DNA from 3 places in the Paenibacillus spongiae genome. Region 3 is predicted to be linked to each of the others. Evidence: predicted binding sites of a transcription regulator. Region 3 holds the regulator's gene; each other region holds the start of a gene.
The links. Region 3 encodes CtsR, which represses protease genes until heat stress. Its sites were predicted from a motif close to ATGGTCAATAAAGGTCAAACA; they were not measured.
Positions count from the first base shown of each region.

Region 1: clpP (ATP-dependent Clp endopeptidase proteolytic subunit ClpP) is a predicted target of CtsR. The motif match lies at 4,590-4,610, and genes of this name have one in related genera.
Region 2: clpP (ATP-dependent Clp endopeptidase proteolytic subunit ClpP) is a predicted target of CtsR. The motif match lies at 5,684-5,704, and genes of this name have one in related genera.

Region 1 covers NZ_CP091430.1:4,893,465-4,904,243, reverse strand. The annotation lists gene L1F29_RS22250 (hypothetical protein) at 1-1,268, shown strand, start outside; tRNA gene L1F29_RS22245 (tRNA-Gly) at 1,728-1,801, opposite strand; gene L1F29_RS22240 (hypothetical protein) at 1,995-2,897, shown strand; gene tig (trigger factor) at 2,992-4,293, shown strand; gene clpP (ATP-dependent Clp endopeptidase proteolytic subunit ClpP) at 4,691-5,278, shown strand; gene clpX (ATP-dependent protease ATP-binding subunit ClpX) at 5,303-6,559, shown strand; gene ispG (flavodoxin-dependent (E)-4-hydroxy-3-methylbut-2-enyl-diphosphate synthase) at 6,656-7,771, shown strand; gene lonB (ATP-dependent protease LonB) at 7,891-9,597, shown strand; gene lon (endopeptidase La) at 9,680-10,779, shown strand, end outside.
Region 2 covers NZ_CP091430.1:319,302-330,080, reverse strand. The annotation lists gene gpmI (2,3-bisphosphoglycerate-independent phosphoglycerate mutase) at 1-938, opposite strand, end outside; gene tpiA (triose-phosphate isomerase) at 940-1,692, opposite strand; gene L1F29_RS01550 (phosphoglycerate kinase) at 1,753-2,934, opposite strand; gene gap (type I glyceraldehyde-3-phosphate dehydrogenase) at 3,196-4,200, opposite strand; gene L1F29_RS01540 (sugar-binding transcriptional regulator) at 4,279-5,337, opposite strand; tRNA gene L1F29_RS01535 (tRNA-Arg) at 5,565-5,639, shown strand; gene clpP (ATP-dependent Clp endopeptidase proteolytic subunit ClpP) at 5,808-6,389, shown strand; gene L1F29_RS01525 (sporulation histidine kinase inhibitor Sda) at 6,624-6,929, shown strand; gene L1F29_RS01520 (SIMPL domain-containing protein) at 7,031-7,813, opposite strand; gene L1F29_RS01515 (HPr family phosphocarrier protein) at 7,998-8,267, opposite strand; gene whiA (DNA-binding protein WhiA) at 8,375-9,304, opposite strand; gene mgfK (gluconeogenesis morphogenetic factor MgfK) at 9,311-10,297, opposite strand; gene rapZ (RNase adapter RapZ) at 10,306-10,779, opposite strand, start outside.
Region 3 covers NZ_CP091430.1:6,989,351-7,000,129, reverse strand. The annotation lists gene L1F29_RS31535 (hypothetical protein) at 1-277, opposite strand, end outside; gene L1F29_RS31530 (TolB-like translocation protein) at 344-1,540, opposite strand; gene L1F29_RS31525 (CtsR family transcriptional regulator) at 1,863-2,324, shown strand; gene mcsA (protein-arginine kinase activator protein McsA) at 2,726-3,247, shown strand; gene mcsB (protein-arginine kinase McsB) at 3,321-4,361, shown strand; gene clpC (ATP-dependent protease ATP-binding subunit ClpC) at 4,364-6,841, shown strand; gene L1F29_RS31505 (antibiotic biosynthesis monooxygenase) at 6,973-7,320, shown strand; gene radA (DNA repair protein RadA) at 7,565-8,932, shown strand; gene disA (DNA integrity scanning diadenylate cyclase DisA) at 8,944-10,020, shown strand; gene pssA (CDP-diacylglycerol--serine O-phosphatidyltransferase) at 10,125-10,779, shown strand, end outside.

The DNA of each region.
Region 1 (10,779 bases), 2.1 Mb from region 3:
AATCTGTTTTCAACAACTATGAAAAAATGGTTAGAGATATGGGGTATGATATATCTCACTTAACCACAGAAGCATTAGAGAAAGAATTAATGTCAGCAAATATAAACCTCGAAAAGTTGCAAATTTACCGTGAGTCTAGGAAAAAGTTAAAAATCGACTCCAGGCAATTTAACCATCAACTAACACAACTTCGGACTGATCTCGTACAGATTGAAAGAGAGTACGTTATGCTCCAACAAAGAAAGCAGAACGTTTTAACTGAGCATAGAAGCTTGGTGGATTTAAAAGAGGATCTCATTCGAGAAGTCACTCATTTAAAGAAGATAATTTCTGCACATGAGGAACTAAATCTATTCTCCCCTAATACATGTCCTTGTTGCTTACTGAGGGTAGATAGGAAAGAAAACCATTGCATTTGTGGCTCCGAAATTGATGAAAGCCAATACGAAAAATTCTTTTATAGCTCTGAAGAATATCTTGATATTTTAAAATCCAAACAAAAGTCAGTTGATACAATAGATGTCGCTTTAGAATCTTGCGAAGAAGAGCTAAATGATATTGATAAGGCTATTTTTGTATTGGAAATAAAGAAAGAAAAATTAACATCGCATTTAAATGACATAGAGAAAGATGTAGCCGTTTTATCTAATGACTCAGAACTAAATCGCATAAATGATGAAATTTTACAAGAGAAGTCGAAAATACAGGACTTAGAACAAAAGAATGTTGTATTAAAAAAATATGAATCACTTGAAGAGCAATTTAATACTAAGAATGAGGAGTACGGCAGAAAATTCAGGAGAGCTCTGATGTTGGAGGGGATCCTGAAAGACATAATAGAAAAACAACTGAAACAATTTAATGAAATATATAACAGTTTGATGACTGATACGGCGGACGACATTAATAAGGCAGTAATTGATGAGAATTATATGCCCATTATCAATGATGGTGAATACAAACAGGCAAGCACCAATGTTCCGAAACGGTTCATGTATTTTTTAACGTTACTTAGAATGTCTATTGAAAGTGACATTCCCTTTCCAAGATTCTTATTGATCGATACTCCTGAGAATCTTGGAATTGATAATGAAAACTTGGACAGAGTTTTACAAAAAATAATTCCCGACCCAGCAGTTGAAACAAAACCTGATTTTCAAGTTATACTAACAACAGGTATCAATAAATATCCTCCTGCATTTAAGGAGTATGTAAGGGATACCTTAACGGATGAAGATAGGTTGTTAAAGAGGCGAGCGAAGGAATAACGACTTTAAGTGACCTAGTGGCTCGTAGAGGCATTTGAACGCTCGTCTGAGGGAGGAAATACTAAGTACATAATAAATCTAAAAGCCTCCAGATAACTTAAACAAAATCATATTGGCGCTGGAGCTTGATGGTATCTAAAAATTGATTGAATATGAAAAAGAGCAGGGGGTTAGCCCCGCCTGCTTTTTTTTTTTTCATATTAGTTGCCCACTTGTTAACGTTAAATGAGGATGACACATGGAATCACCATCCTCTTATTCAAAACATGGGATCGGGGAGAGACAGGGGGCCAGGTATTGAAACAGAGTTTTTCATAAAGGTTATGTATTATGAAGTAATAATTTATCCATTAGGGCTTTTGGCCCCAATCCGGCCCCAAATGGTTAAATTAACTCCAAATGAGTTAATAATAAAAAAAGAAAAAGCCTTAATTATCAAGGCTTATTTTGATTTTTTTATGGAGCGGGTGAAGGGAATCGAACCCTCGCCTCAAGCTTGGGAAGCTGGCGTTCTACCATTGAACTACACCCGCACTAAGATTATGAGTAGAATTATGATAGCATAGCGTCTCATGGAAATCAACAATAGACAGTGTTATAATCGTTAACGAAATAGATCGCCGGGGACAAGGCCCGGCATCTCAACATTTGCAGCACCTGATACAAGGCGGTGATTCCATTACGACTTCAAGAACGTCGCAAGGCGACAACAAAGAGAATGTTTATTTGTTTCCAACCATGCTGGATCAATACCAGATTCAGCTGACCCGCATGCTCGAAGCGGAGCAGTATGGAGAAGCCAAGAGATTGCTTCACTTCCTGCTTAAGTGCCAGGGCGAGGATCAGCGCCATTATGAGGAATGGGGCAATCTTCTGTCTTGGCTGGACATGGCTTTTCCCGATTCGAATGGAGGAAGCTCGCAGAGCGGCGCCATGATGGATTCGCAAGAGGATGATGAGGACGAGGACTCCATCCGGCAGCAGGTGCTGACGCCTGTTAAGCAGGACGACGCGTATGTCGAGCAGATTTTGTATATCATACAGCATCATCCCGTTGTGGATCAGCAGGTCCTTGCGTTGGAACGGGCCGTTCATCTGGATCATCCTGACGTCGATACGACCTTGGTGTCCTGGTTAACGGGCAGCGAGCTGCACCCGGCACTCCAATTCAAAGCGCTCCAGTGCTTGCGGAAGCGCGAAGTAACCGGCCGGATCCAAATCCAGCGGCTTGGTGAAACGGTCGATCTGGAAATCGAAGAAACGCCGCTCTCGATGGATGATTTCCCGGACGTCGTAAATCTCGTTGCCGAGAGGGTAGAGTCCGTAACGGAAGTGTTGGATTCGACTCTTCCTCATTTTGCCAAGGAATTGTGGAAGGAATGCCTGCAGTGTTTATATGGCACGACGATCTACAATATGATGGTCAGGGACGAAGAAGATACGGTCGATTGCTTCGCAGCGGCGCTGCATCAGACGCTGGAGCTGTCATTATACGGCAGATCGGATGACGACCAGCTGCGCGATACATACGGAATTACGGACGCCCTGCGCTTCCGGTACGAACAAGCATGCCGGGCTTTGCGGCTCGTAGCGCAATTTCATGGTGAAGATAGCGGTGGCGAGCCTTGATATTCCGGCTGAACTTGATTATAATGTAATGGTTTATGAATCGTGAAACTTATGCGCATGAATGCGTGATTTTATTTGGAGGGGAAAGCATAACATGAAAGCAACATGGGAAAAAATAGACACAAATCTTGTCGCCATCGATGTAGAGATCGAAGAGGGACAAGTTACGGAAGCGCTGGACAAGGCGTTTAAGAAAGTCGTTCAGAAAGTAAACGTACCTGGATTCCGTAAAGGCAAAGTGCCTCGCGCTATGTTCGAGAAGCGTTTCGGCATCGAAAGCCTTTATCAGGATGCCATTGATATTCTGCTTCCGGAAGCTTATTCTTTCGCTCTGAAAGAAACAGGAATCGAGCCAGTCGACCGTCCGGACATCGATATCGAACAATTCGGTAAAGGCCAAACGTTCAAATTCAAAGCAAAAGTAACGGTTAAGCCGGAAGTGAAGCTTGGCGATTATAAAGGACTTGAGATCCCTTCCGCCGACGTTAGCGTAAGCGAAGAAGAAGTTACTGCGGAATTGAACCGTCTGCAGCAGCGTCATGCTGAGCTGGTCGTTATTGATGAAGGCGCTGCAGAGCAAGGCGACATGACGGTTATCGACTTTGACGGATACATCGATGGCGAGCCGTTCGAAGGCGGCAAGAGCGAGCGTTATTCCCTTGAACTCGGATCGGGTTCGTTCATCCCGGGCTTTGAGGATCAAGTAATCGGAATGGCGACAGGCGACTTCAAGGATATCAATGTATCGTTCCCAGAGAACTACCACTCCGACGAGCTGGCTGGCAAAGCGGCTACGTTCAAGGTGAAGCTGCATGAAATCAAACGTAAGAACCTGCCTGCACTTGACGATGAATTCGCCAAAGACGTTAGCGAGTTCGATACGCTGGACGAGTTCAAAGAAGATCTCGTGAAGAAGCTTACGGAGCGCAAGGAGAAAGAAAACGAGCAAGCCCGCGAGGTTGCGGTTGTAGAGAAAGCGGCTGAATCAGCTGACATCGACGTTCCGGCAGCTATGATCGATGCCGAAGTAGATTATCTCGTCCGCGATTTCGAGAACCGTCTGCGTTCGCAAGGGATGAACCTGGATCTGTACTACCAGTTCTCCGGACAAGACGAGGCTGCGCTGCGCGGCCAAATGAAAATCGACGCTGAGAAGCGCGTTCGCAACAATCTGGTTCTGGAGCAAATTTCCAAGAACGAAGGCATTGAAGCAGGCGAGCAGGAATTGAATGAAGAGCTTGAAAAACTGTCCGCTATGTACAACCGTCCTGCTGAAGAACTCCGCGAGATTTTCTCCGGCAACGGAAACCTGGAGAACCTGAAGGCGGATCTTATTATCCGCAAAACGATCAAGTTCCTCCTCGATAACAGCAAAGTCGCTACGGAAGTGGCGTAAGGAGACTGCAGCCGTCCCTCGGACGGCTCATTCTTTCAATGGGCAGGCACGTATTAGCGTGCCTGTTTTCACTCAGCTAGGGATTGAATTCTGGCGGGTACATAAGCAAGAACCGATTAAATGGGCTGAGCCCAATACATATCATTGCGGCACCGCCGTATACTGTAATATTCAGTGTTGAGAGCACACCGACACTGAAGCTTCGTGAACCGTTTAGCAGTGAAAAATGACATTGCTCCCGGAACATGATAAAATGACTTTGAAACCAAAACGTTCCTTGCGCGCCGGTTTGGAGTCAGCCCAATAAGGGTCATACTTAACGTGTAAAGCTTATGCTCAGGCAGTGAGGCGTTTATGATTCATTTTCAGTCACATCACATTAAAGGAGGTTGGTCGCATGAATCTGGTACCAATTGTCGTTGAGCAAACGAATCGAGGAGAACGTTCTTACGACATTTACTCCCGTCTCTTGAAGGATCGGATTATTTTTCTAGGAAGTGCGATCGACGATGATGTTGCGAATTCCATCATTGCGCAGCTGCTATTCCTGGCGGCAGACGATCCGGAGAAGGATATCCACTTGTACATTAACTCGCCAGGCGGTTCAGTTACCGCTGGCATGGGTATTTATGATACAATGCAGTTCATTAAGCCTGACGTATCTACGATCTGCGTCGGCTTGGCTGCAAGCATGGGGTCATTGCTGCTCACAGCAGGCGCGAAAGGCAAGCGTCTCGCGCTTCCGAACAGCGAGGTTATGATTCACCAGCCCCTCGGCGGTGTTCGAGGCCAAGCGTCCGATATTAAGATACATGCCGATTGGATTCTCAAAACGAAACAAAAGCTGAACCAGATTCTCGTCGATCGTACGGGTCAGCCGTATGACAAAATCGACCGCGATACAGACCGTGATTTCTTCATGAGCGCGGAAGAGGCGCTGAATTACGGGCTTATCGATAAGGTCGTAACTTCTACGCTTCTGTAATCAACGAAATGAAGGGGTGATCCCATGTTTAAATTCAATGACGAAAAAGGCCAGTTGAAATGCTCGTTCTGCGGTAAGTCGCAGGATCAGGTCCGCAAGCTGGTTGCCGGTCCCGGCGTCTATATATGCGATGAATGTATTGAGCTGTGCACGGAAATCGTTGAGGAAGAGCTCGGACACGAGGAAGAACTTGATCTCAAGGACATTCCGAAGCCGAAGGATATCCGCAACATTCTTGATCAATATGTAATTGGCCAGGAGCAAGCGAAGAAATCGCTCTCCGTAGCGGTATACAATCATTACAAGCGTATCAATTCGCAAAACAAAATAGAGGATGTCGAGCTTCAAAAGAGCAACATCCTGCTTCTCGGCCCTACGGGCTCCGGCAAGACGCTTCTCGCGCAAACAATGGCTAAGATTCTGAACGTGCCGTTTGCGATCGCAGACGCGACTTCCTTGACCGAAGCGGGTTACGTCGGCGAGGACGTTGAGAATATTTTGCTGAAGCTGATTCAAGCTGCAGATTACGATGTGGAGAAAGCGGAACGCGGCATTATCTACATCGATGAAATCGATAAAGTTGCACGCAAATCGGAGAATCCTTCGATTACGCGGGACGTATCCGGCGAAGGCGTGCAGCAGGCGCTGCTGAAGATCCTGGAAGGTACGGTTGCTTCGGTTCCTCCGCAGGGCGGACGCAAGCATCCGCATCAAGAGTTTATCCAAATCGACACGACGAGCATCCTCTTTATTTGCGGCGGCGCGTTCGACGGCTTGGAACAGCTCATTAAACGCCGTATCGGCAAGAAAGTGATCGGCTTTAATGCCGGGGGCGATGGCCAGAAGGACTTGAAAGCCGGCGAATACCTGTCCATGGTGCTTCCGGAGGACTTGCTCAAATTCGGATTGATTCCGGAGTTTGTCGGCCGTCTGCCGGTCATCTCGACGTTGGAGCCGCTTGACGAGCCGGCACTGGTACGGATTTTGTCCGAACCGAAGAATGCGCTTGTTAAGCAGTACCAGAAGCTCCTGGAGATGGATAACGTGAAGCTGGACTTCGAGCCTGCTGCGCTGGATGCCATAGCCAAGGAAGCGATCAAACGGAATACCGGCGCTCGCGGTCTCCGTGCAATCATCGAAGGCATTATGCTGGACGTGATGTACGAGGTGCCATCACGCGACGATGTTGCCAACTGCATGATAACGGAGAAGGTTGTTCAGGATAAGATTATGCCTGAGTTGACGTCGAAGAAGGGCAAGAAAAAAGAAGAAAGCGCCTGATCCACTATATACAGTCAACGCATCCACCTCTGCCAAGCGGCTCATAAGGCCGCTTATAAAGAGGTGGACTTTGACGTTCATGGGAGAGGTTACCTGATGTATTTACGAAAAGATACCGTACCGGTTAAAGTAGGCGTCCACACGATCGGTGGAAGCGATGAAGTCATCATTCAGAGCATGTGTACGACCAAGACAGCGGATGTGGAAGCAACCGTTGCAGAAATTTTACGGTTGGAAGAGGCAGGCTGCCAGATCGTCCGGGTGACGGTCAATAACAAGGAAGCTGCCGCTGCGATTAAGGAAATCAAGAAGCGGATTCATATCCCGCTTGTTGCGGACATCCACTTTGATTACCGTCTTGCACTTCTCGCGATCGAGAACGGCATCGACAAGGTCCGGATCAATCCGGGGAACATCGGCAAACGGGACAAGATCGAGATGGTCGTCCGTGCCTGTAAGGAACGCGGCATTCCAATCCGAATCGGCGTAAATGCGGGATCGCTTGAGAATCATCTGCTTGAGAAATACGGCTACCCGACGCCGGAAGCGATGGTGGAGAGCGCGTTATTTCATATCGGGATTCTGGAAGAGCTGGATTTCCACGATATTATCGTGTCGCTCAAAGCGTCGGACGTACCGATGGCAATAGCCGCCTACCGGATGGCTGCGGAGCGCATCCGCTACCCGCTGCATCTTGGCATTACCGAAGCCGGCACGCTTCACTCCGGCACGATCAAGAGCTCGGCGGGTATCGGAGCATTGCTTGCAATGGGAATCGGCAACACGCTGCGTATCAGCCTTAGCGCGGATCCGGTAGAGGAAGTGAAGGTGGCCCGCGAGCTTCTGAAGAGCTTCGGCTTGATTACGAACGCCGCAACGCTCGTATCATGCCCGACATGCGGCCGTCTGGATATCGATCTGTTCTCCATCGCCAACGAGGTAGAGGAGTACATCAGCAGCATTAAAGTGCCGATAAAAGTATCGGTATTGGGTTGTGCGGTCAACGGTCCCGGGGAAGCGCGCGAGGCGGATATCGGCATCGCCGGGGCGCGCGGCGAAGGCCTGCTGTTCCGTTATGGGGAAATGATCCGCAAAGTACCTGAAGCGGATCTGCTGAGCGAGCTGAAGAAGGAAATTGACGAAATTGTACGCGTCTTCGAGGAGACGGGTGAGATTCCGGGACGCAAGGCGCATCACGATTCAACCAAATAACGAGCGATTCGCGCAAATTTGCGAGCTCATAGCGATTATTCCATCCGGCAAGGGGCAATACTGACAAGTATGAGTCCCGGTAATGCCGGATGTTTTTTTTGGAGAGGAGTAAATACGCTATGAGCTTAAGTTTAATTCTTATGCTGATTCAAGTGTTCTTTGCCATCGTGATCGGACTGTATTTTTGGAACCTGCTCAGAAGTCAGAAGACGAATCGTACCGCAGTGGATAAAGAGTCCCGCAAGGAAATGGATAAATTGCGCAAGCTGCGCTCCATTTCGCTGACGAAGCCGCTGTCGGAGAAGACGCGTCCGCAAACGATGAATGACATCGTTGGCCAGAAGGACGGCCTGCGGGCTCTCAAAGCGGCTCTCTGCAGCGCGAATCCGCAGCATGTGATCATCTATGGGCCGCCCGGCGTCGGGAAGACTGCAGCGGCGCGGGTCGTCTTGGAGGAAGCGAAGAAGAATCCGGCGTCGCCGTTTCAGCAGGAAGCGAAGTTCACTGAAATAGACGCCACGACGGCCCGGTTTGACGAGCGCGGTATTGCCGACCCGTTGATCGGCTCGGTCCACGACCCCATCTACCAGGGTGCCGGCGCTATGGGTGTGGCGGGTATTCCGCAGCCGAAGCCGGGTGCGGTCACAAAGGCGCATGGAGGCATGCTGTTTATTGACGAGATCGGCGAACTGCACCCGATACAGATGAATAAATTACTGAAGGTGCTGGAGGACCGGAAAGTGTTTCTGGAGAGCGCCTATTACAACTCCGAGGATACGAATATTCCGATGTTCATCCATGACATCTTTCAGAATGGCTTGCCTGCCGATTTCCGTCTAGTCGGAGCAACGACGCGTTCGCCGCAAGAGCTGCCGCCTGCACTGCGGTCGCGCTGCATGGAGATTTATTTCCGGCCGCTGCTAGCGGAGGAAATTGGACAAATTGCCGTGAATGCGCTCAAGAAACTCGGCCTTCCTCCCAATCAGGAAGCGATTGAAGTCGTTCAGCGCTATGCGACGAACGGCCGCGAAGCGGTGAATGTCATCCAGCTTGCTGCGGGCCTAGCCCTGTCGGAGAGAAGAGATGGCATTACGGCGGCGGATATCGAATGGGTGGTAAACAGCAGCCAAATTCCGCCCCGTCCCGATCGCAAGGTGCCTGCTGCGCCGCAGGTTGGCTTCGTCAACGGCTTGGCTGTCTATGGGCCCAATATGGGCACTCTGCTTGAAATCGAGGTCAGCGCGATACCGGCCCGCTCAGGTAAAGGGCGCTTCACGATAACGGGTGTTGTCGATGAAGAGGAACTTGGCGGCGGAGGAAGCCGCACGCTTCGCCGCAAGAGCATGGCCAAGGGATCGGTCGAGAACGTCCTGACCGTCCTGCGCCGCATCGGATTTCAACCGGAAAACTTTGATTTGCACATTAACTTTCCAGGAGGTACGCCGATCGATGGACCGTCTGCCGGTATCGCGATGGCTACGGCAATCGCATCGGCCATCAAAGGCGAGCCGATCGACAACAAGCTGGCGATGACAGGCGAGGTCGGGATTCATGGCGACGTTAAGCCGGTTGGCGGCGTGCTGGCCAAGGTGGAAGCCGCATTCCAGGCCGGCGCAACCCGGGTTATCATCCCGCGCGAGAACTGGCAGGTCATATTCGCGGATCTGCAAGGTCTGGAGGTCATTCCGGCGGATCATATCCATGATGTGCTGAAGCATGCGTTTCCGCAGGAAGAACAGCGTACAGCGCCTATGCAGCAGGCTCCGGCCACGGATGTATTCATCGCTACTGGACTGCCTTATTTGCAGGCGGATTCAGTTGAGTGATAATATGGTATAGAATAAGGTGGAAAATGCTTCAGCGAGTTTTCTGCTTATAGAAAACTTCAGCGATAATGGAGGTGCTGGTATGGGACCTGCTAAATGGAAAGGTCGTCGGCTGCCCCTACTGCCGCTCAGGGGGCTCCTTGTATATCCCAGCATGGTGCTTCATCTTGACGTGGGTAGGGAAAAGTCTGTTCGCGCATTAGACCGCGCGATGATTGACGATCATATGATCTTGCTTTGCTCGCAATCCGAGATCAATATTGAAGAGCCGTCACAGGAAGATATTTACCGTGTGGGAACCATCGCGCGCGTCAGGCAGATGCTCAAGCTGCCGAACGGCACGATCCGCGTGCTTGTTGAAGGCGTTGTAAGGGCGGAAATTGTCGATTATTTGCCCAATGACGATTTCTACGAGGTAACGGTGAAGGAAAGACCGGAAGAGGAGTCGACGGATCCCGAAATCGACGCGCTCATGCGGACGGTGCTGAATCAGTTCGAGCATTACATTAACTTATCGAAGAAAGTGACGCCCGAGACGCATGCGGCCGTTTCTGACATCGACGAGCCGGGCCGGCTGGCCGATGTCATTAGCAGTCATTTATCCTTAAAGATCAAAGACAAACAGGATATTCTGGAGACGATCGACGTCCGCCAGCGGCTGGAGAAGCTGCTGGACATCTTGAACAATGAACGCGAAGTGCTTGAGCTCGAACGCAAAATCAGCCAGCGCGTCAAGAAGCAGATGGAAAAGACGCAGAAGGAATATTATTTGCGTGAGCAGATGAAGGCGATCCAGAAAGAGCTTGGCGAGAAGGAAGGCCGTGCGGGCGAGGTGGAGGAGCTGCGCACACAGATGGCCGAAGCCGATCTGCCGGAGAAAGTGAAGGAGAAGGTCGAGAAGGAAATCGACCGTCTGGAGAAGATGCCGTCTACTTCTGCCGAGGGCGGCGTCATCCGCAATTATATCGATTGGCTGCTCTCGCTTCCGTGGAGCAAAGTAACGGAGGATGACCTCGATATCGCCAAAGCCGAGGCGATTCTCAACGAAGACCATTACGGTCTCGAGAAGCCGAAGGAACGTGTGCTGGAGTATCTAGCGGTTCAGAAGCTCGTGAAGAAGCTGAAGGGACCGATCCTCTGTCTCGTCGGACCTCCGGGTGTCGGCAAAACTTCGATGGCACG
Region 2 (10,779 bases), 940 kb from region 3:
TTCTTCGGTTTATACGCAACAAACCCGCCAACCGTTTCACTGAACAGCGTCAGACAGACGAAGTACAGGTTCAGCGGCGCGCCCGCTCCACGGTCGAAACCGCGGAAATCATCGTTCGTAAACACTTGAGACAGCTGAATCGCGCGGTCCGGACGGAAATTGAAGAAGACCACGGCATCTTCGGATTCCACGAGGCCGACCGGCTTGCCATCCGCTCCGAGAATAACCGTCGGCATGACAAACTCGTCATACACCGATTTCTCATACGAATCGACAACCGCTTGAATCGGATCTGCGTATTGAGGACCTTCGCCATAGACCATAGCGCGGTAAGATTTCTCTGTCCGTTCCCAGCGCTTATCGCGGTCCATCGCATAATAACGGCCCTGTACGGTCGCGATCTTCCCTACGCCGATTTCTTCGATCTTCGCTTGCAGCTGCTCCAGGTAACCTTTCGCACTGTCAGGCGCTACATCGCGGCCATCCAGGAACGCATGAATGTAAACCTCGTCGAGGTCGTTCTTCTTCGCCAGCTCCAGCAGAGCAAACAAATGGCTTATGTGGCTGTGCACGCCGCCATCGGAGAGAAGGCCATACAGGTGAAGCTTCTTGCCGTTAACCTTCGCATGGTTAATGGCCCCGATCAGCGTCTCATTCTCGAAAAACTCGCCTTCGCGAATCGATTTGCCGATCCGGGTCAGGTCTTGATAGACGATCCGTCCGGCGCCGATATTGAGATGGCCGACTTCGGAATTGCCCATCTGGCCTTCCGGAAGCCCAACCGCTTCGCCGCATGCTGTCAGCGTCGTATGTGGAAAGGTCGACATGTAACGGTCGTAATTCGGCTTGGACGCTTGCGCAACCGCATTGCCGGTCACATCGTTCCGCAGGCCGAATCCGTCCATAATAATAAGCGCAACCGGTTTCGGAGCCGTCATCTTACTTCGCCCCCTCGACCAATTCGATGTAGGACGCCGCTTCCAGACTTGCACCGCCTACAAGAGCGCCGTCAATATTCGATTGTCCCATATATTCGCGAATATTGCCAGGCTTCACGCTGCCGCCGTATTGAATACGAACCGCATTCGCCGTCTCGCTGTTATAGAGGCCGTCGACAATGCCGCGAATATAGGCAATGACATCCTCCGCATCCTCGGATGTCGAGGATTTACCCGTTCCAATCGCCCAGATCGGCTCATAAGCAATGACGACCTGCGCCGCCTGCTCTGCGGACAAGCCTTGGAAAGCCGCTTCGGTTTGCACCTTGCATACGTCTTTCGTCTGTCCCGCTTCGCGCTCTTCCAGCTTCTCGCCCACGCAGACGATCGGCGTCAGGCCGTGCTTGAATGCCGCATGAACCTTCTTGTTCACGATCTCGTCGGTCTCCGCGAAATAAGCGCGGCGCTCCGAATGCCCGATAATAACGTACTTCACGCCGAGATCCTTCAGCATGACGCCGCTGATTTCTCCCGTGAAGGCGCCGCTGTCTTCGAAATGCACGTTCTGTGCCCCGATCGCGATCGACGTTCCTTTAGCCGCTTCGACAAGCGCCGGCAGCGTCGTGTATGGCGCGCAGATGACCGCTTCCACGCCATCTACCTCCGCCTTGCCCTTCACAGCCGCGATGAACGCAGTTGCTTCAGAAACGGTTTTGAACATCTTCCAGTTTCCCGCAATAATTGGTTTCCGCATGTTCTTCAGCTCCTAACAACATATTGAAGAATATTTTAACCTGCCTTCAACAGCATGCCATTACTTGTCGTTCAAAGCAACTACGCCCGGAAGCGCCTTGCCTTCCATGAATTCCAGGGAGGCGCCGCCGCCAGTGGAAATATGGTCCATCTTGTCTGCGAGTCCGAATTTCTCCGCAGCAGCAGCCGAATCGCCGCCGCCGATTACCGTGTAACCGGAAGTTTCCGCGCATGCGCGCGCTACAGCTTGCGTACCGTGCGAGAACGGTTCGATTTCAAATACGCCCATCGGTCCGTTCCATACGACCAGCTTGGAGTTCTTGATGACGTCCGCGTAAATCTCACGGGTTTTCGGTCCGATGTCGATGCCTTCCCAGTCAGCCGGAATGCCGTCGATATCCACGATCTTCGTATTGGCATCGGCGCTGAAATCGTCCGTTACCACGATATCGACCGGCAGAAGGAAGTTCTTGCCCATTTCTTTCGCCTTGTTAATGAATCCGAGTGCCAGATCCAGCTTCTCGTTATCAACAAGCGATTTGCCGATTTCGTAGCCTTGCGCTTTGTAGAATGTATAAGAAAGACCGCCGCCGATCACGATGTTATCCGCGATTTCGATCATTTTGTTAATGACATCAATCTTATCCTTAACCTTGGATCCGCCGACAATAGCCGTGAATGGACGCTCAGGATTGTTCAGCGCCTTGCCGAGCACATCCAGCTCTCTCTCCATCAGAAGACCGGAAACGGCCGGCAGGTGGTGAGCAATGCCTTCTGTCGAAGCATGCGCGCGATGAGCCGCGCCGAATGCATCGTTCACGAACAGGTCCGCCAGCTTCGCGAAGGACTGCGCGAGCTCCGCATCATTCTTCTCTTCGCCCGCGTAGAACCGGACGTTCTCAAGCAGCAGCACTTCGCCGTCTTTCAATGCTGCAGCCAGCGCTTCCACTTCTCCGCCTATCGCCGCATCCGCCTTGTTAACCGGCTTTCCAAGAAGCTCGGACAGACGCGCCGCAACCGGCGTCAAGCGCAGCTCCTCGACAACCTGCCCCTTAGGACGGCCAAGGTGGCTCGCCAGAATAACTCTTGCGCCTCTTTCGATCAAGTAGTTAATCGTCGGCAGCGTTTCGCGAATCCGCTTATCGTCCGTAATCGCACCGTTCTCCAACGGCACATTGAAGTCAACACGCACAAATACGCGCTTACCGCTTACCTCGACATCGCGCACACTCTTCTTATTCATCGATGCAGATCCTCCTCGGTTTGGTGGAACATGCAGATGCTCCGCTCCCGCATTGCTCTTGCAAGAAGATCGGAAGCCTCTGCCCTAGTTCCATCTATTCATCATTCCACTTAAGCCCTATCCATACCTGTTACCGGCTCGTTCGGCAAGCCGGAGCAGACTCTTTATCTATATACGCGGTGAATTAACCCACCATTTTTCTTCCGTATCAACCAACGAGAAGGAGCTGCACGGGCAGCTCCTTCGCAGTAGGTGTCCGTATTACAGACCTTTGGAAGCGATGTATGCGGCAAGATCAACGACGCGGTTCGAGTAGCCCCACTCGTTGTCGTACCAGGAAACAACTTTAACCATATTGCCTTCAACGACCATCGTCGACAGTGCATCGATCGTGGAAGAAGCCGGGTCGCCATTGTAGTCGCTCGATACGAGCGGCTCGTCGGAGTAGTTCAGGATGCCTTTCAGACGGCCGTCTGCAGCTTCTTTCAGAGCGCCGTTAACTTCTTCAACCGTAACGTTCACTTTCAGCTCGGCAACGAGATCCGTAACCGACACGTTAGGCGTAGGAACGCGCATTGCCATGCCGTTCAGCTTGCCTTTCAGTTCAGGCAGTACAAGGGATACCGCTTTGGCAGCGCCCGTCGACGAAGGAATGATGTTCTCTGCGGCAGCGCGAGCGCGGCGCAGATCCTTGTGCGGAAGGTCCAGTACGGACTGGTCGTTCGTATAGGAGTGAACGGTCGTCATCATGCCTTTGACGATACCGAATTTGTCGTTAATGACTTTCGCGAACGGCGCCAGGCAGTTCGTTGTACAAGAAGCGTTGGAGATAACCGTATGAGCGGCTGGATCGTATTTGTCTTCGTTAACGCCCATAACGATCGTAATATCTTCGTTGGAAGCCGGTGCGGAGATGATGACTTTCTTAGCGCCGCCTTTCAGGTGAAGCTCGGCTTTCTCCTTCGCCGTGAAGATACCCGTCGATTCAACGACGATTTCAACGCCTTCTTGACCCCATGGAAGGTTCTCAGGGTTGCGCTCAGCAAATACTTTGATTTCGCGGCCGTTAACGATCAACGCGCCTTCTTTCGCTTCTACTGTAGCGTCCAGCTTGCCGTGAGTCGTATCATATTTCAGCAGATGAGCGAGCGTGCTCGTGTCCGTCAAATCGTTTACAGCCACCACTTGGACTTCTGGGTTGTTCAAAGCTGCGCGGAATACGTTACGGCCGATACGGCCAAATCCGTTAATACCTACTTTAACCATCTTTTTTTCCTCCTAGTAACGTAATGTTTAAATTTATCTCAAGACGTCCGAACGCAGCCCCCGAGCTGCGAGCATACGTCAAGATCTCGCGTTGATGTCCAAACCTTCTTCATCATCCAGCAATGCGGCGATTTCTAGTGCTGCGGCTTCGTCGGTTACCAGTATGTCGTCATGTCCAAAGCGCATGACGGATGCGATCGCCTCGCCTTTGCTCCGTCCGCCTGCTACTGCGATGACAACCTCGGTTGCCATAATATCCTCCAGCCGGAGTCCGGCCGTCGGCATGCGGTGTACAACATTGCCATTCCGGTCAAAATAATACCCGAACGCTTCCGCCAGCGCCCCTTCTGCGTTCAGCGCCTCAATAACGGATTCGTCCACACGCCTTCTTCTCGCCATAACCACTGCGTCTCCGATACCATGGATAACAATGCGCGCATGACGGATCACTTCTACGATTTCACGGATATTCGGCTCCTGCATCAAGGACTGGTATGCTTCTTCCCCCAGATGATCGGGCACATGCAGCAGCCTGTACTGCGCGCCGGTCCGCTTGGCCATCGTCGATGCGATCGTGTTCGCCTGGTAGTCAAGGCTTTCGCCCAATCCGCCTCTTGCGGGCACGAACCAATTTCCCTTAAGCGAGGTTTGAGTCGTCAGCTGGCTTGCTACCTGGGCAAGCGTAGATCCGCCGGTTACGGCAACGATATCGTCCTTCTCCATCACCTTGCGGAGCGCCGAGCATCCTGCACGTCCAAGCTCCCGCTTCGCATGCGGCGAAATATCGGAGTCTCCCGGCACGATCATGACCTGCTTGAGGCCATACCGCTGGCGAATGCGAGTCTCCAGATCGGATAAGCCGAACATCGCTTTGTAGAAAGGCTCCATATCCTCCAACAGCCGCTTGCCTGCATCCGTAATCCGCATGCCGGCAGCATCGATATGAAGAAGTCCTTGCGCCTTCAAGAAATCCGTCTCCGCCCTCAGCACCCGCTCCGTCATCGTAAGAGAAGCGGCCAGCATCCGGCGGCCAATCATATCGGATAGCAGCACTTGGCGAAGAATGAGATACCGCTTCTTCATCGCCGCGAGCATATCCGGCACAAGCTGTTGCTGCAATTCAATGAGAGACTGCATCTTCCGCGTTCACTCCATTGTCAAAATTAAATCCGTAGACCATGGACACAATGCGTCCCGCGTTATCTTTTTAAGTCCCACTGCTATTGTACTCCAAAGCAGAACGCGGGGCAAGATGGGTTTTGCCGATGAAACCGTTTGCTGTCACGATTTACACAAAATTATTTTTTTCGCCCATATTGCTTTTTTCCCGATTATTAGATATACTAATCCTCGCTATCCCTTTTGCGCCCGTGGTCCAATGGATATGACGTAGGCCTCCGGAGCCTGAGATCGAGGTTCGATCCCTCGCGGGCGCGCCATAATACAACGAATAATCGGCTTATGCCGGTTTTTTTGTATCCTATGTTTGACCATCTTTGACTTTCGTTTCGCTTTCCGTTATGATGGTTATACTGAAGCACATTACCTAACTTAGGAAGCCAAGCTTCCATAATTAACAAACCATACTAAGGAGGGACTACTTAGACATGAATTTCGTACCTATGGTCATTGAGCAAAACAACCGCGGCGAGCGCGCCTACGACATCTATTCCCGGCTTCTGAAAGACCGTATTATCTTTTTGGGCACGCCCGTGAACGATGTGGTGGCGAACTCCATTATCGCACAGATGCTTTTTCTTGCCGCCGACGATCCGGAGAAGGATATTTCCCTCTACATCAACAGCCCGGGAGGTTCAGTCTCCGCAGGTCTCGCCATCTTCGATACGATGCAGTTCATTAAACCGGACGTCTCCACGATTTGCGTCGGTATGGCCGCTTCCATGGGCGCATTCCTGCTTGCAGCAGGCGCGCAAGGCAAGCGTTACGCCCTTCCGAACAGCGAAGTGATGATCCATCAGCCGCTTGGCGGCGCGCAAGGCCAAGCCAGCGATATCGAAATCCGTGCCAAGCATATTCTGAAGACACGCGATACATTGAACAGGATCTTGTCCGAGCGTACCGGACAGCCGCTTGAGAAGATCGAGCGGGATACGGATCGCGACTATTTCATGAGCGCTGCCGAAGCCGCAACTTACGGGCTGGTCGACAAGGTCATCGACAAACTGTAAGACATCCACCAGAGCGTCAACCGTTGTAATACGGTTGACGCTCTTTCTCTTTCATCAGCCTCTCCAAGTAAGCCCCTCTCTATAACACACTTCGCGTGATATGTCAATAAAAATTCACCCGGCTGAACTCATAACGACTCCTTCAATTATTCATGCTATCATGTACTAAATGATTCCATTTCCGCCTACGTCTAGGCTGTTTCAAGAAATCTTATTTAACGGAGTTGCACCCTCATGAAACTATCGAATCCAATTGCCAATGTGCGTAATTTCATTCGTTCTACTAATACCGAGCCCGTCTTCGCACACTACTCGTCTGAATATGACCGTCCCTACGAATCCGAGACGCCGGCAGATACGCAAGCGTTGAATTTGTTCCTGCCGATGCAGGACAAATCGCTGCTGCTGCGGCCTCTGAGCGACACCCATCTGGTGGAGGTCTACCACGAAGCGAAGGCCATGCGTTTATCTAATGAATTTATCTCGTTAATTGAACAAGCAATCCAACAACGCGGCTTGGAAGTACACGAAAGAAACTAACGACAACTGCTTGATGCAGCTTGCTTACTCACCCACTGTGGGAAACAAGCATAAAAGGCAGGAGCCCTAAGGGCTCCTGCCTTTTATGCTTTGCTGCTTGTTCATTGCATCTCATAAGCCACGCTTACGCTCGTCGTAACAGTAATTTCGCCGGTTTGAATCGACGTCTTGGCATTTGCAGCCGATTCATCACTTGCGAAGGCCACATTCCGCTGGAAGATCGGATTGCTGCTCACATTCCCTTGGGAGATCGCAGCGACTCCCTTAATGGAACGGCCGGCCGCCCTCGCCAGCGTCTCCGCCTTCGCTTTCGCATTGGCCATCGCCTTCTCGAGCGCCTGCAGCTCATACTGCTCCTGCTTCTCCGTGTTGAAGGTCACCCCTTCGATCCGATTCGCTCCCGCTGCCGACAAGCTGTCCAGCAGCTGACCGATGCCTTCAAGGTTGCGCGACGTAATCTGGACGGTATGGGTCGCCACATAGCCCGTCACTTTACTCGTCCCGTCCTTTTCATTGTATTTATATTCCGGTTGAACATAGAAGCTGATCGTCTTCACATCTTTTTTAGCCAGCTTGTAGGTATCGTACAGCACCTTCTCCATAGCCGCGAACTGACTGGCATTCTTCGCCTGCGCTTCCTTAGCCATTGCTGCCCGCGTTTCAATGCCGACATTAATATACGCTACATCGGGAGCTACCTGCAGCTCGCCATTGCCCGATACGGTTATCAAGCCTCTCTCCACTCCTCCGTCCGCTGCGGCCGCCTGAACCTCCGGTTTAGGGCCTCCCGTTCCGATGACCATTCCAATCCCGATGGCCGCAGCCAGCACCGGCACGAATAGCAGCATGGAGCGGCGCCGATAACGCTTTTCTTCGTCTCTCATCTTCATCATCTCCTTCATCGTTTACTCCCTAGACGTGCATTTTCCTAGTATTGTTGCAAAACTCTTCCATTAGCCATGAAATATGCAGTCATCGGTAAGAAAAGACGATCGCCGTCCTCCGGCGGCGGAGAAATCATTGTTAAAATTAAAAAAGCCCCCTCGAAGGGAGCTTTTTCGCCAAGGTTTATTGGTTTTCCAATTCTTCCTTGCTGACCAAATTGACTAAAGCGGTTACAGCTTGATCTGCGTCCGAACCTTCCGCACTTATGGTCACCTCGGTACCTGAGCTAATGGCAAGGCTCATAATGCCCATAATCGATTTTGCGTTCACTTTTTTGTCGTCCTTCTCGACGAATACCTCGGAAGAAAACTTATTCGCTTCCTGTACGAAAAGTGCGGCCGGTCTTGCATGGAGACCTGTTTTCAGTCGAACGACAACCGGATGCCTAGTCATGGAAACCTTACCCCCTATAATAAATTCATTCGTTAGATTGTTCACGAGTGCTATCGTCATTTTAGTCACTATTATACCACTTTTCCCATAACAGCACTAGCCTAATGCTACCCGTTCCTTAATTTTTCCGCAATCTCGTCAATTTTGCGAAGTCGATGGTTCACACCTGACTTGCTCACTTTCCCTTTAAGCATTTCGCCGACTTCTTTGAGATTCATATCCGGATGCAGCAGCCGGATTTCGGCTACCTCACGAAGCTTTTCCGGCAGGCTTTCAAGCCCGACTTCTTTTTGAAGCAGTTTTATGTTATCGATTTGCCGAACGGCGGCGCCAATCGTCTTATTCAAATTTGCCGTCTCACAATTGACAATCCGGTTAACGGAATTGCGCATGTCGCGCATGATGCGGACATCTTCAAATTTAAATAATGCCTGGTGGGCTCCTATGATGCTCAAGAGCTCGATTATTTTCTCGCCCTCTTTCATGTAGAAGATGAACCCTTTCTTGCGTTCAATGCAGCGCGCGTTCAAATCGAATTTGTTGGCAAGATCAACGAGCGCTTTGCAATGCTCTTCATACATGCAGGCAATTTCCAGATGATACGATGACCCTTCCGGGTTATTCACCGATCCTCCGGCCAAGAAAGCTCCGCGCAGATACGACTTTTTGCAGCAGCTCTTACGAAGCATATTTTTATCGATGCCTTGATTAAACATAAAGCCTTCCGAAACGATCCGAAGCTCACTTAATATCTCTTGTACTTTAACCGGAATACGCACAATATAGACATTGTTTTTCTTTAAACGCATTTTTTTTCGGACAAGCAGTTCGATATGGACCGTAAACATCTTCTTGATAAGCGAATAGATCCGTCTGGCAATCGCCGCATTCTCCGTTGAAATATCAAGAATGACTTTACGGTTCGTCAGCTGGACTGAGCCGTTCATTCGAATGAGAGCGGATAGTTCCGCCTTTTCGCAGCAGGAGTCGGCTTCAATAAGCGTTAGTTCTTTTTTGGTCTGCGCCGCAAAAGACATCCGTTCTCACCCCTTTCGATTCATCCAGTCTTCCACAAGCTGATAAATATGATGGCTCAATCTTGCTGCATCATGCCTCAAGTACGTCCGGAACAATACAAGCCTGTCGGCTATAACCTTATACCCCCGGCGCGTGACCTCGTCCAGGTCGAGATGGACCGCCTTAGCGCCCTTCTCCGCATATTTCTCCTGCACCTGCGGCGGGATCTCACCGTCATTGACGATCACATAGTCGAACAAGTGATGCCCGATATGCTCATACACGGCCTGCAGATGGTCGCCCACGGTATAGTTGTCGGTTTCGCCGGGCTGCGTCATGACGTTGCATATAAACAGTTTAACCGCATCTGACTCAACAATACTTTCCGCTAGCTTCGGCACCAGCAAATTAGGCATGATGCTCGTATACAAGCTCCCCGGACCGATGAGGATCGCGTCCGCCTCCCGAATCGCCTCCACCGCCTCCTGCAGCGGCTCCACCTGCTCCGGCTCGATGAATACCCGTTTAATCGCCTGACCGGCCTTCGGTATGAGCGATTCTCCGGTTACGAATGTCCCGTCGGCCATCTCCGCATGCAGCACGATCGACTGCCCGGCAGCAGGCAGTACACGTCCGCGCACGGCCAATACCCGGCTCAGCTCGCGTATGCCGGTCACGAAATCGCCTGCGATGTCGGTCATCGCGGCAAGCATAAGATTGCCCAGGCTGTGGCCAGCCAGACCGGTGCCATTGTTGAATCGGTACTGCAGCATCTCCGACAGCAGCGGCTCTACATCGGCAAGCGCGATGAGCACATTCCGAATATCGCCCGGCGGCGGCATCTGAAGCTCGTTTCGCAATATTCCGGAGCTGCCGCCGTCATCGGCTACCGTTACGATTGCCGTTATGTCGAGCGGTTTCTCCTTCAAGCCGCGCAGCATAACAGATAGACCCGTACCGCCGCCAATGACGACAATACGGGGTCGACGCTCTTTCCTAACCTTGTTCTCCATCATCCACCTCAGTGCCGATCGCGATCAGCATCACGATGACTGACACGGATATGCTCCGTATCGCTGCTTCCCAGCATGCGGCCCAAATACTCGGCAATCGCTACCGAGCGATGCTTGCCGCCCGTACATCCAATGCCGACGACAACCTGACTCTTCCCTTCCTTACGGTAAAGGGGAATCAGGAATTGAAGCATGTCGAGCAGCTTGGTCAGAAAGGTCTGGGTCTCGGGCCACTTCATCACATAGTCGTAAACTTCCGGATCTTGACCGGTATTCGGGCGCAGATGCTCCACATAATGCGGATTCGGCAAAAACCGGACATCATAAATTAAGTCCGCGTCTATGGGGATGCCGTATTTGAACCCGAATGACGTGATGTTGATCGAGATCGTACTCAGATCTGTATTTGTGAATCTTGACATGATACGTTCTTTCAGCTGCGCAGGTTTCAAATTACTTGTATCGATAACCTGCGTGGCCCA
Region 3 (10,779 bases):
CGAAATTATAGCCTTTGGGAAGCTTGCTCCAGGTGCTATCCTTCTCTTTGAAAATAATATATCTCTCGCCCTCATCGTTAGAAGCGTTGAAAAATAGCGTTCCTGTCCACGGATCCTTGAAGGCGAAGGAATAATGGATTGTCCAGGCTGCAAGGGGATTTGAGTCATTGAGATAAAATGCGGCTGACGCTGCTGAAGGTATAGTCATTGGCAGAGAAGCGGTGAGAACGGCGATAGAAGCGGCAAGCAGCAACCGACTTTTTAATGCGACTTTCATGTAGCGGACACGACCTTCCCTAGTTTAGATAAAAACATTCTATTCAAGTAATTATCCGCATGAAGCTCAATTGATCCACCCGACGACCGGATTATGGAAGCCGAGTTTTTGTAAATGGCCCGTATTTATGAACAGCCGGTCGCTGTAGATATGCACCTCATCACTCTTTATCGTGATGGCTGCAGTTGCCCGTTGGATGGTGTAGGAATTCCCTTGCGGAGACTTGTTCGTCGTCACTTCAAGACCTAAATCGTCAATCAGAGGACGGACAGGCACGTATACGCTGTTCCCGCCAATAAAGGCATAAGGAAGGGCATACTGTTGATCATTAATATTCAGAACGGCTTCATTCGCATATTCGAAGGCGGGTTTGAACTCGGGCAGCCGATCAACGTCAGGCAAAGACAGTGTGATCGCGGCTTTCGGATCATCGGACGGAACGGGCTCCGGGAATAATGCCAACTTCTCGGATTCGCTGACCAACGTCCGTTCCTTTCCTGTAGACAGGTTGTAGATATACCAGATTCGCCCAGGTTCATTCTTCACAAATGCGATGAGGCCGGCGTCTGCATTAATACGGCGAATTGTTCCCAGCATTAAACGTTTGACCGTTCCCGTGTCCGGACGCCCAATAACAATCTCGTTCTCCTGGGCCGCGTCGTTGAATCGGTCGGTCACGAATGAACCATCCTTCAACCATTGAAGGCGGCGGTAATCGAAGGGTGAAACATCCATTTGGCGGATAACGCCGGATTTCTGATCTTTGAATAGCAAGAAGTTGTTCGGTGGAAACGTATAGGGACTTTCTTTGCGTATGCCGTAGGCTTGGGAGGGTGACCATTCATAAAGGCCGCCGCTCACGATTGCTTGCCGTTCGAAGTTGAAGTAAAGGTTATCGAATTCATTTCGTGCAATCATATAGGTAGGTATGATTGCGGCGGCTGATGAACCGGGCAGATTCCATACTTGCGTATACCTGGACGGAAGCTTCGACCAAGCGCCCTCGGCGTCTCGCATAAGAATACGGCTTTCACCATTATTATAGACATTAACCAGTACGGTACCTGTACGTTGATCTTCATAAGCATATGAATAGCTCCATGATAAGGCGCTGCTTGACTGACCCTCTGCTTGTTCTGCCTGTGCGGAAAGAGGAGCGGCAAAAGGAGCTTCTGAAAATCCGCCGAGCAGTACAGGCGTTATAACAGCAGCGCCGATCCATTGCTTCCAATGACGACCGGCTGAGCGGGACGTCTTCTTCATGGCGGTGCCTCCTTGTAGATCAGTTTGTTTCGACGATAACCGGGGAAGGCCGGAAACTCTTGGCGTTACTTATGGGAATGACTACTAGACGGCGAGTGGAATATAAAGGTTGCATAAGCCGGATACGTATAAATGCCCGCCAACCGCTAAAGCTAAAAAGGAGACAGGATTTGATGGCAATCCTCTTGACCTTTTGGTAAAAACGCGTATAATAAAGTTAAAGTCAAAGAAAGTCAAAGTCAATGAAATCTGATTAATTAGACTTTTTTGATTTTTCAAGATGCTCAACGTAGTTTCTGTCAGCAGTAAGGAGGTTAGTGAAATGCGCAACATTTCCGATCTCATCGAGCAGTATTTGAAGCATATGCTGCAGGATAGCCCAGAAGGCGCGGTCGAAATTCAGCGCAACGATTTGGCAGACCGGTTCTCATGTGTTCCGTCGCAAATCAATTACGTGATCAGTACCCGCTTTACGCTGGAGAAAGGTTACCTCGTTGAAAGCAAACGAGGCGGCGGAGGGTACATCCGGATCCAGCGCGTCGAACTGCCTACGCTGAAGATGATTCAAGGGCATATCGCACAAACGATCGGATCCGAGGTGGATCAAACGGCTGCGGAAGGCATAATTTATCAACTGGAAGAAGCAGAGCTGATTTCCAAACGGGAAGCTAATTTGCTGCGGGCAGCGGTATCGCGTGAAGCCATTGCGTTGATACTGCCTACGCGTGACGAGGTTCGCGCAAGACTGCTCAAGGCAATGCTCATTACGCTGCTTGCGAAGTAAGTGGTTATGTTCCGCAGCACAGGTTATGCTTTCGAAGCGGGTTTTGCTTCGCGAAAATTTAGGGTAATACTTACAAAGTGAGCATGGTATTGCAAATCGAAAGCTAATGCTTACGAAGAGTTTCGCTCCGCAAAACTTAGGGCAATGCTGCGAAGTGAGTTTTGCTCCGCAAAACTTAAGGTTATGCTTGCGAAGTGAGTTTTGCTCCGCAAAACTTAAGGTTATGCTTGCGAAGTGAGTTTTGCTCCGCAAAACTTAAGGTTATGCTTGCGAAGTGAGTTTTGCTTCGCAAAACTTAAGTTTATGCTTACGAAGTGAGTTTTGCTTCGCAAAACTTTTAAGCGTATGATTTCGATATTGAGTTTTGCGTCCGCGAAACTTTAGGAGGGATTACGCGACTTATGATCTGTCAAGAATGCGGTAAGCGCCCGGCGACGCTCCATTTCATGAAAAACGTCAACGGGGAGAAAACGGAATTTCATTTTTGCGAATCATGCGCAAGGGAGAAGGGCGAAGGTCTCGCAAGCCCTGCAAGCGGATTTTCCATCCATAGTCTTCTTTCCGGCCTGCTCGACTTCGAGACCCCTGGGGGTGTCGGCGGACTGAGCGCCAAACCGCAGGCACTGCGGTGTGATAATTGCGGTTTGACGTACGGACAGTTCAGCAAAATGGGACGGTTCGGCTGCAGCAATTGCTACGACCAATTCGGCGATAAGCTGGATCCGATCCTGAAACGTGTTCATGGGAATACCGTTCATGTCGGGAAGGTTCCGAAGCGTTCAGGCGGACAAATTCAGCTGAAGCGCGAGATCGAGAATCTTAGACATGAGCTTCACGACCTGATAGGACGCGAGGAATTCGAGCATGCGGCTAAGATCCGCGACCGAATCCGCGAATTGGAGCGAAGCGTCGCCGAGACCTAACACGTCGCCAGTGAAGGAAGGAGGAATCGCCTTGTCGAATCGTTCATTTACACAGCATGCGCTTAGCGATTGGATGCAGGGCACCGGACCCGATGCCGATATTGTAATCAGCAGCCGCGTTCGCATTGCCCGAAACCTGCTAGGGCATCCGTTTCCGATGCTTGCAACCAATCAACAATCGCAGGAAGTCATGGAGCGCCTGACGTCAGTCGGTAATTCGGGACGATTGAATGAGATCGGCCGATTCGAGACGATCCCGTTATCCGACCTGAACGAGCTGGAGCGAAGAGTACTGGTCGAGAAGCACCTCATCAGTCCTAACCTTGCGAATGAGTCGAGGTGCGGCGCACTCGTTCTGAGCGATAACGAATCGGTCAGCATCATGGTGAATGAAGAGGATCATCTGCGGATTCAATGCTTGTATCCCGGTTTTCAAATTAACGAGGCCTGGGAGCTAGCGAGCCGCATTGACGATATATTCGAAGAAGAGGCCGATTACGCGTTTGATGAACGCCGCGGGTTTTTAACAAGCTGTCCGACAAACGTCGGAACGGGGATACGGGCATCGGTCATGATGCATCTGCCGGCGCTTGTGATGACGCAGCAAATTAACCGCATTTTGTCGGCTATTACACAAGTCGGGCTCGCTGTTCGCGGGATGTACGGCGAAGGCAGCGAGGCGCTTGGCAATCTGTTTCAAATTTCGAACCAAATTACACTCGGGCAGTCTGAGCATGAAATCATCGATAATTTGCACAGCGTTGCCAAACAAATTATCGAGCATGAACGGGCGGCGCGCGAGCGGATGATGCAGCAGGAGTCGCGGGTGCGGCTGGAGGATCGGGTGTTCCGGTCCTACGGGATTTTGTCGCATGCATCGATCATGGATTCGAAGGAAGCTGCTCAGCGGCTATCCGATGTTCGCTTGGGGATCGATCTCGGCTTAATTCGGGATGTGTCGCCGCAGGTCATGAATGAATTAATGGTATTAACACAGCCGGGTTTCCTTCAGCATACATTCAATGAGAAGCTGAACATGGATCAGCGGGATATCCGGCGTGCAGAATTAATCCGCCAGCATTTGGGGCGTAAATCCGATCATGGGGGTGTGTGAACATGATGTTTGGAAGATTCACCGAGCGTGCGCAGAAGGTGCTTGCGCTTGCACAGGAGGAAGCGGTTCGTCTCGGTCATAACAATATCGGTACAGAGCATATTTTGCTTGGCTTGAATCGGGAAGGGGAAGGCATCGCCGCCAAGGCGCTGATCGGTCTCGGTTTAAGTTTGGAGAAGATTCAGGACGAAGTGGAAACGCTAATCGGCCGCGGTCAAGAGCAGCCTACGAATATTGCCTATACACCGCGTGCCAAGAAGGTTATTGAGCTGTCCATGGATGAAGCCCGCAAGCTGGGTCATACCTATGTGGGGACTGAGCATATCCTGCTGGGCCTCATTCGCGAAGGCGAGGGTGTGGCCGCCAGAGTGCTGAACAACCTGGGGATCAGCCTAAACAAAGCCCGCCAGCAGGTGCTGCAGCTGCTTGGCAGCAGTGAAGCGGTATCGAGCAATCACGGCTCGCCGTCGAATGTAAGTACGCCAACTCTGGACGGTCTTGCGCGGGATCTGACCGCATACGCGAAGGAAGGCAACCTGGACCCAGTTATCGGGCGCAGCAAGGAAATTGAGCGCGTCATCCAGGTTCTCAGCCGCCGGACGAAGAACAATCCGGTGCTGATCGGTGAGCCTGGCGTCGGTAAAACGGCCATCGCCGAAGGACTGGCTCAAAAAATCATTGCCGGCGAAATTCCCGAGACGCTGCGCGATAAGCGCGTGATGACGCTGGATATGGGTTCGGTCGTCGCAGGCACGAAGTATCGCGGCGAGTTCGAAGACCGTTTGAAGAAAATTATGGATGAAATCCGTCAAGCCGGGAATATCATCTTGTTCATCGATGAGCTGCATACGCTGATCGGAGCAGGCGGCGCCGAAGGTGCCATAGATGCTTCCAACATCCTGAAGCCGGCGCTTGCCCGCGGTGAGCTGCAGTGCATCGGGGCAACGACGCTTGACGAATACCGCAAATATATTGAGAAGGACGCGGCTCTTGAGCGCCGCTTCCAGCCGATCACAGTCGACCAGCCATCGCCGGAAGAAGCGATTCAAATTCTGCATGGCCTGCGTGACCGCTATGAAGCGCATCACCGCGTGAAAATTACCGATGAGGCGATCGAGCAAGCCGTTAAGCTGTCCGACCGCTACATTACAGACCGGTTCCTGCCGGATAAAGCAATCGACCTGATCGACGAGGCTTCTTCCAAAGTCCGGCTCAAGTCGTACACGGTACCGCCTAATCTCAAGCAGCTGGAGAACCGTCTGGACGATATCCGCAAGGAGAAGGATTCCGCGGTGCAAAGCCAAGAGTTCGAGAAGGCAGCCGCACTGCGCGACACGGAGCAAAAAATCCGTGAAGAGCTCGACTTGACGAAAAACCAGTGGAAAGAAAAACAAGGGCGCACGGACTCCGAGGTAACGACCGAGGATATTGCGCAGGTCGTTGCAAGCTGGACCGGCATTCCGGTGAGCAAGCTGGCGGAGGAAGAAACGCAGCGGCTGCTAAAAATGGAAGAGATTCTGCATGATCGCGTAATCGGCCAATCTGAAGCAGTCAAGTCGGTATCGCGTGCGATCCGCCGTGCGCGTGCAGGTCTGAAGGATCCGAAGCGTCCGATCGGCTCGTTCATTTTCCTCGGCCCGACCGGTGTCGGGAAGACGGAATTGGCACGGGCGCTCGCCGAAGCGATGTTCGGCGACGAGAACGCGGTTATTCGTATCGATATGTCCGAATACATGGAGAAGCATTCGACCTCCCGTCTTGTCGGGGCGCCTCCGGGATATGTCGGTTACGAGGAAGGCGGCCAGCTGACAGAGAAGGTTCGCCGCAAACCGTATTCGGTCGTGCTGCTTGATGAAATCGAGAAGGCGCATCCCGAAGTGTTCAATATTCTGCTGCAGGTGCTGGAGGATGGCCGTCTGACGGACTCCAAGGGCAGAGTGGTCGACTTCCGCAACACCTTGATTATTATGACTTCAAACGTTGGCGCCGATCAAATTAAACGAAATTCTTCGCTCGGCTTTACAGCCGTCCAGAATGCGGGGCATGACTTCAATGTGATGAAGGATAAAGTGCTTGCAGAACTGAAGAAGAGCTTCCGTCCCGAGTTTCTGAACCGGATCGACGAGACGATCGTGTTCCATGCGCTGGAGCAAGAGCACATTGCGGAAATCGTAACGCTGATGTCCGACGAGCTGCGCAAGCGTCTGCGCGAGCAGGAAGTGGACTTCACGCTTACCGACGCGGCGAAGAATTTCCTTGCGAAGGAAGGCTTCGATCCGCAATACGGAGCGCGTCCGCTGCGTAGAGCGATTCAGAAGCATATCGAGGACCGGTTGTCCGAAGATCTGCTGATGGGTAAAATTAGCAAAGGCGACACGCTCGTCATTGACGAGAAGAATGGCGAATTGACCGTTACGCATAAGGAACCCTTGACGGGCGAAGTCGCCGAGGGAGAGCCTGCAACGAAATACCGAGCCTAATTTCCAGCATACAAGGTGCCCCCGATCGGGGGCACCTTGTTGTGTTGTTGCCAGGTTGACCGGCTCCTATTTGTTTCTGCTCCGAAGGATTGATAAACTAGAAGAGACAAGTTAAGCAGGGAGGGATATCTGTGATCATCGTTATGAATACGATTAAAGTGAAGAAGGGCCACGGGGAAGAGGTCGCGATGCGGTTTCAGCGTTCGAAGGGCGTGGATCAGCAGCCGGGTTTCGTGCGTATGGAGGTATTGTTTACGGAAGGCCTGGAAGAGTACGACGAGCTGAAGGTAAGCACGACTTGGGAGAACAAGGCCGCTTTCGAAGGCTGGGTGAACAGCGATAATTTCAAGCAGGCGCATGCATCCCGGTCAGGGGCTGGAGGTCAGTCAGGAGCGCCGCAGGGCGAAAGCGTGATGCTGGGTTCGAAGATGACGACGCACCGTGTGCTTGTATCCCGCCTTGCTGGAGCAGATGCATAACGACAAATTGTTCTCGTACATCCACTAAAGTTCCTTCTGCGTCTACGACGAAGAAGGGACTTTTTTGGCGTTTATCCCGGGTTACCGGTCTTGATTGTTAAAGATTATATTAAATTTTAGATGGATCATTCATTATCATGGCAAGAAACGAACGTTTATTCCTATTTTTCAAGCTAGAGGCTTTAACCGGACTTGAATAAATGGTAAACTTTGAAGGTAGCATTAATCGTAAAAGGAGCCGTCGATGGCAAAACTTAAAACAAAATTCGCGTGTACCGACTGCGGCACGGAGTCTCCGAAATGGCTGGGTAAATGCCCGGGCTGCGGTGCATGGAACACCATGGTGGAAGAGAAAGAAACGGTCGTTAAGACGCAGGGACAGGGCTCTTCGCTCATTCAGACGAAAGAAAAGCCGCTTTCCATCATACACATAGATAGTGGTCAGGAACCGCGTATTGAAACCGCCTTACAGGAATTGAACCGGGTGCTGGGCGGGGGTGTGGTTCCAGGGTCGCTTATACTGGTGGGCGGCGACCCCGGGATCGGCAAATCGACGCTCCTCTTGCAGACATCGCATGCGCTGGCTGTAAAAGGTTTAACCGTCTTATATATTTCCGGCGAGGAATCGGTCAAGCAGACAAGGCTCCGGGCGGACCGGCTCGGTGCATTGACCGATACGCTGTATGTATTATGTGAGACGAATATGGAGCAAATTAATGAGGCCATTGAATCGGTCCAGCCTGATTTTCTCGTTATCGATTCCATACAGACGGTGTATGAGCCCAGCGTATCGTCCGCACCCGGAAGCGTCTCTCAAGTAAGGGAATGCACGGCTCACTTCATGCGGGTCGCCAAAGTACGGGGCATTGCGACGGTGCTGGTCGGGCACGTGACGAAGGAAGGGGCGATCGCAGGCCCGCGGCTGCTCGAGCATATGGTGGATTGCGTGCTCTACTTCGAGGGAGAACGGCATCACTCCTACCGGCTGCTTCGTGCCGTGAAGAATCGTTTCGGCTCCACGAACGAAATCGGGATCTTCGAGATGGGGGAGGCAGGTCTCCGGGAAGTAAGCAACCCGTCCGAGCTGTTCCTGTCCGAGAGGCCGCTCGGCGTGTCGGGGTCAACCGTCGTGGCAAGCATGGAAGGGACACGTCCCGTGCTCGTGGAGCTGCAGGCGCTTGTCGCTACAACGAATTTCCCGTCACCGCGCCGGATGTCGACGGGCATCGATCATAACCGGCTGTCGCTTATTATTGCGGTACTGGAGAAACGGATGGGGATGTTTCTTCAGACGCAGGACGCTTACTTGAACGTAGCCGGCGGTGTCAAACTGGATGAACCGGCCGTCGATTTGGCGGTGGCGGTCTGTATCGCTTCGAGCTTTCGGGACGCGCCGACCAGACCGTTCGACGTTGTATTCGGCGAGATCGGCTTGACTGGCGAAGTGCGTGCCGTGTCGCGTGCGGAGCAGCGGGTGAAGGAAGCCCAGAAGCTTGGTTTCAAGCGTATCATTATGCCAGAGAAGAGCTTGAAGGGCTGGAGTCCGCCCACCGGCATTGAAATTATAGGCGTAGAGACGGTTGCGCAGGCGCTTGCGGCAGCACTCGGATAAGGGGGCAGATGATGAAAGAGCCTAATCAACTAGAAATTATGAACCAGCTATTACAGATGGTCGCGCCCGGAACCGCGTTTCGAGACGGACTTGAGAACGTCCTGCGGGCAAAGACAGGTGCGCTGATCGTGGTGGGATACAGCCCGGAAGTGATGGAAGTTGTCGATGGCGGCTTTTCCATCAATTGCGACTTTTCCCCCAACTATCTATACGAGCTTGCAAAAATGGACGGCGCCATCATTCTGAGCGAAGATCGCAGGCGCATTCTGTATGCGAATACCCAGCTGATCCCGGACAGCTCCATCGCATCCAGCGAGACGGGGATCCGTCACCGGACAGCGGAGCGGGTAGCCAAACAGACAGGGAAGCTGGTCGTGTCCATTTCCCAGCGGCGCAATATTATTACCTTATACCAGGGGCAGCTGCGGTACTCTCTGAAGGATATGGCCGTCATTCTGACCAAGGCGAATCAAGCGATTCAAACGCTGGAGAAATATAAAGCGGTGCTGGGCCAGTCGTTCACCAATCTATCCGCGTCGGAATTTGAAGAGCTTGTAACGCTTCAAGAGGTTGTACATGTCATTAAACGGGTAGAAATGGTTATACGGGTGAAGATGGAAATCAAACGCTACGTCAACGAGCTGGGCACGGAAGGCCGCCTCATCAGCATGCAAATGGAAGAGCTGGTCGGAGGCGTGGAGGAAGAGCTGTGGTTCCTTCTCAAGGATTACGCCAAGGATGCGAGCGAGGAGCGCATCCGGGAAATCCGGGCCGCCATACGGAAATTAACGTCTGATGAGCTGCTCGATTCGCCGCCGATTATCAAGCTGCTCGGTTACGCCGGTGTCGGCTCCGCGGCAGAAGAGACGGTTGCTCCCCGGGGATATAGACTCCTTAGCAAGATCCCGCGTCTGCCGGCAACGATCATGCATAATCTGGTGGAACAGTTCGATCACCTGCCGCATATTCTTATGGCTACGATCGAAGAACTGGATGCGGTGGACGGAATTGGGGAAGTCAGGGCCCGTGCGATCAAGGATGGGCTTAAGCGGATTCAAGAACAGATGTTCATTGACAGACAAATCTAAATCCCATACAATGTTAGAATGCGGACAGGTGCTGGTTGCAATTGACAATTACTTTCCGCTTCTGAAAATGCTTTTGGGGTATAGTAAAGATGAGGTGGAGCATAATGTTTACGAAATCGATACCGAGTCTTTTCACAGTGGCGAACTTATTTTTGGGTATCGTCGCCATCATTCTCGTTTTCCCGGAAAATGCGAAGCCCGAAATAGCGGCCATGATGGTGATCATTGCCATGCTGATGGACGGCGTAGACGGCCGGGTAGCCCGCGCGCTGAATGCGCAAAGCGAATTTGGGAAAGAGCTTGATTCACTATCTGATGTCATTTCGTTCGGCGTAGCGCCGGCTTTTATTATGTATAGCGTTGCATTCCAGCAATTAAATCCGGCACCGGCTTGGATTATTACGGCGCTGTTTCCGATATGCGGCGCGCTCCGTCTAGCCCGGTTCAACGTGGTGTCGGGCATGCCCGGATATTTTATCGGCCTGCCGATCCCGGCGGCCGGCGGCGTACTCGCTACGCTTGCCCTGTTCCATAAGGAAATTCCAATCTCCGTGCTGCTTACAAGCACGCTTGTGCTATCGCTGCTTATGGTTAGTACCATTAAATATCCCAACTTCAAAAAAATCGGAATTCCGAAGAATGCGATCTGGGTCGTACCGATCATCGTTGTCATTTCCGTCGTGCTCGGCATTGTATTCCCGAATCACTTATCCAAAATTCTGTTCATTCCGCTCGTTCTATACGCGCTGTATGGCTTAA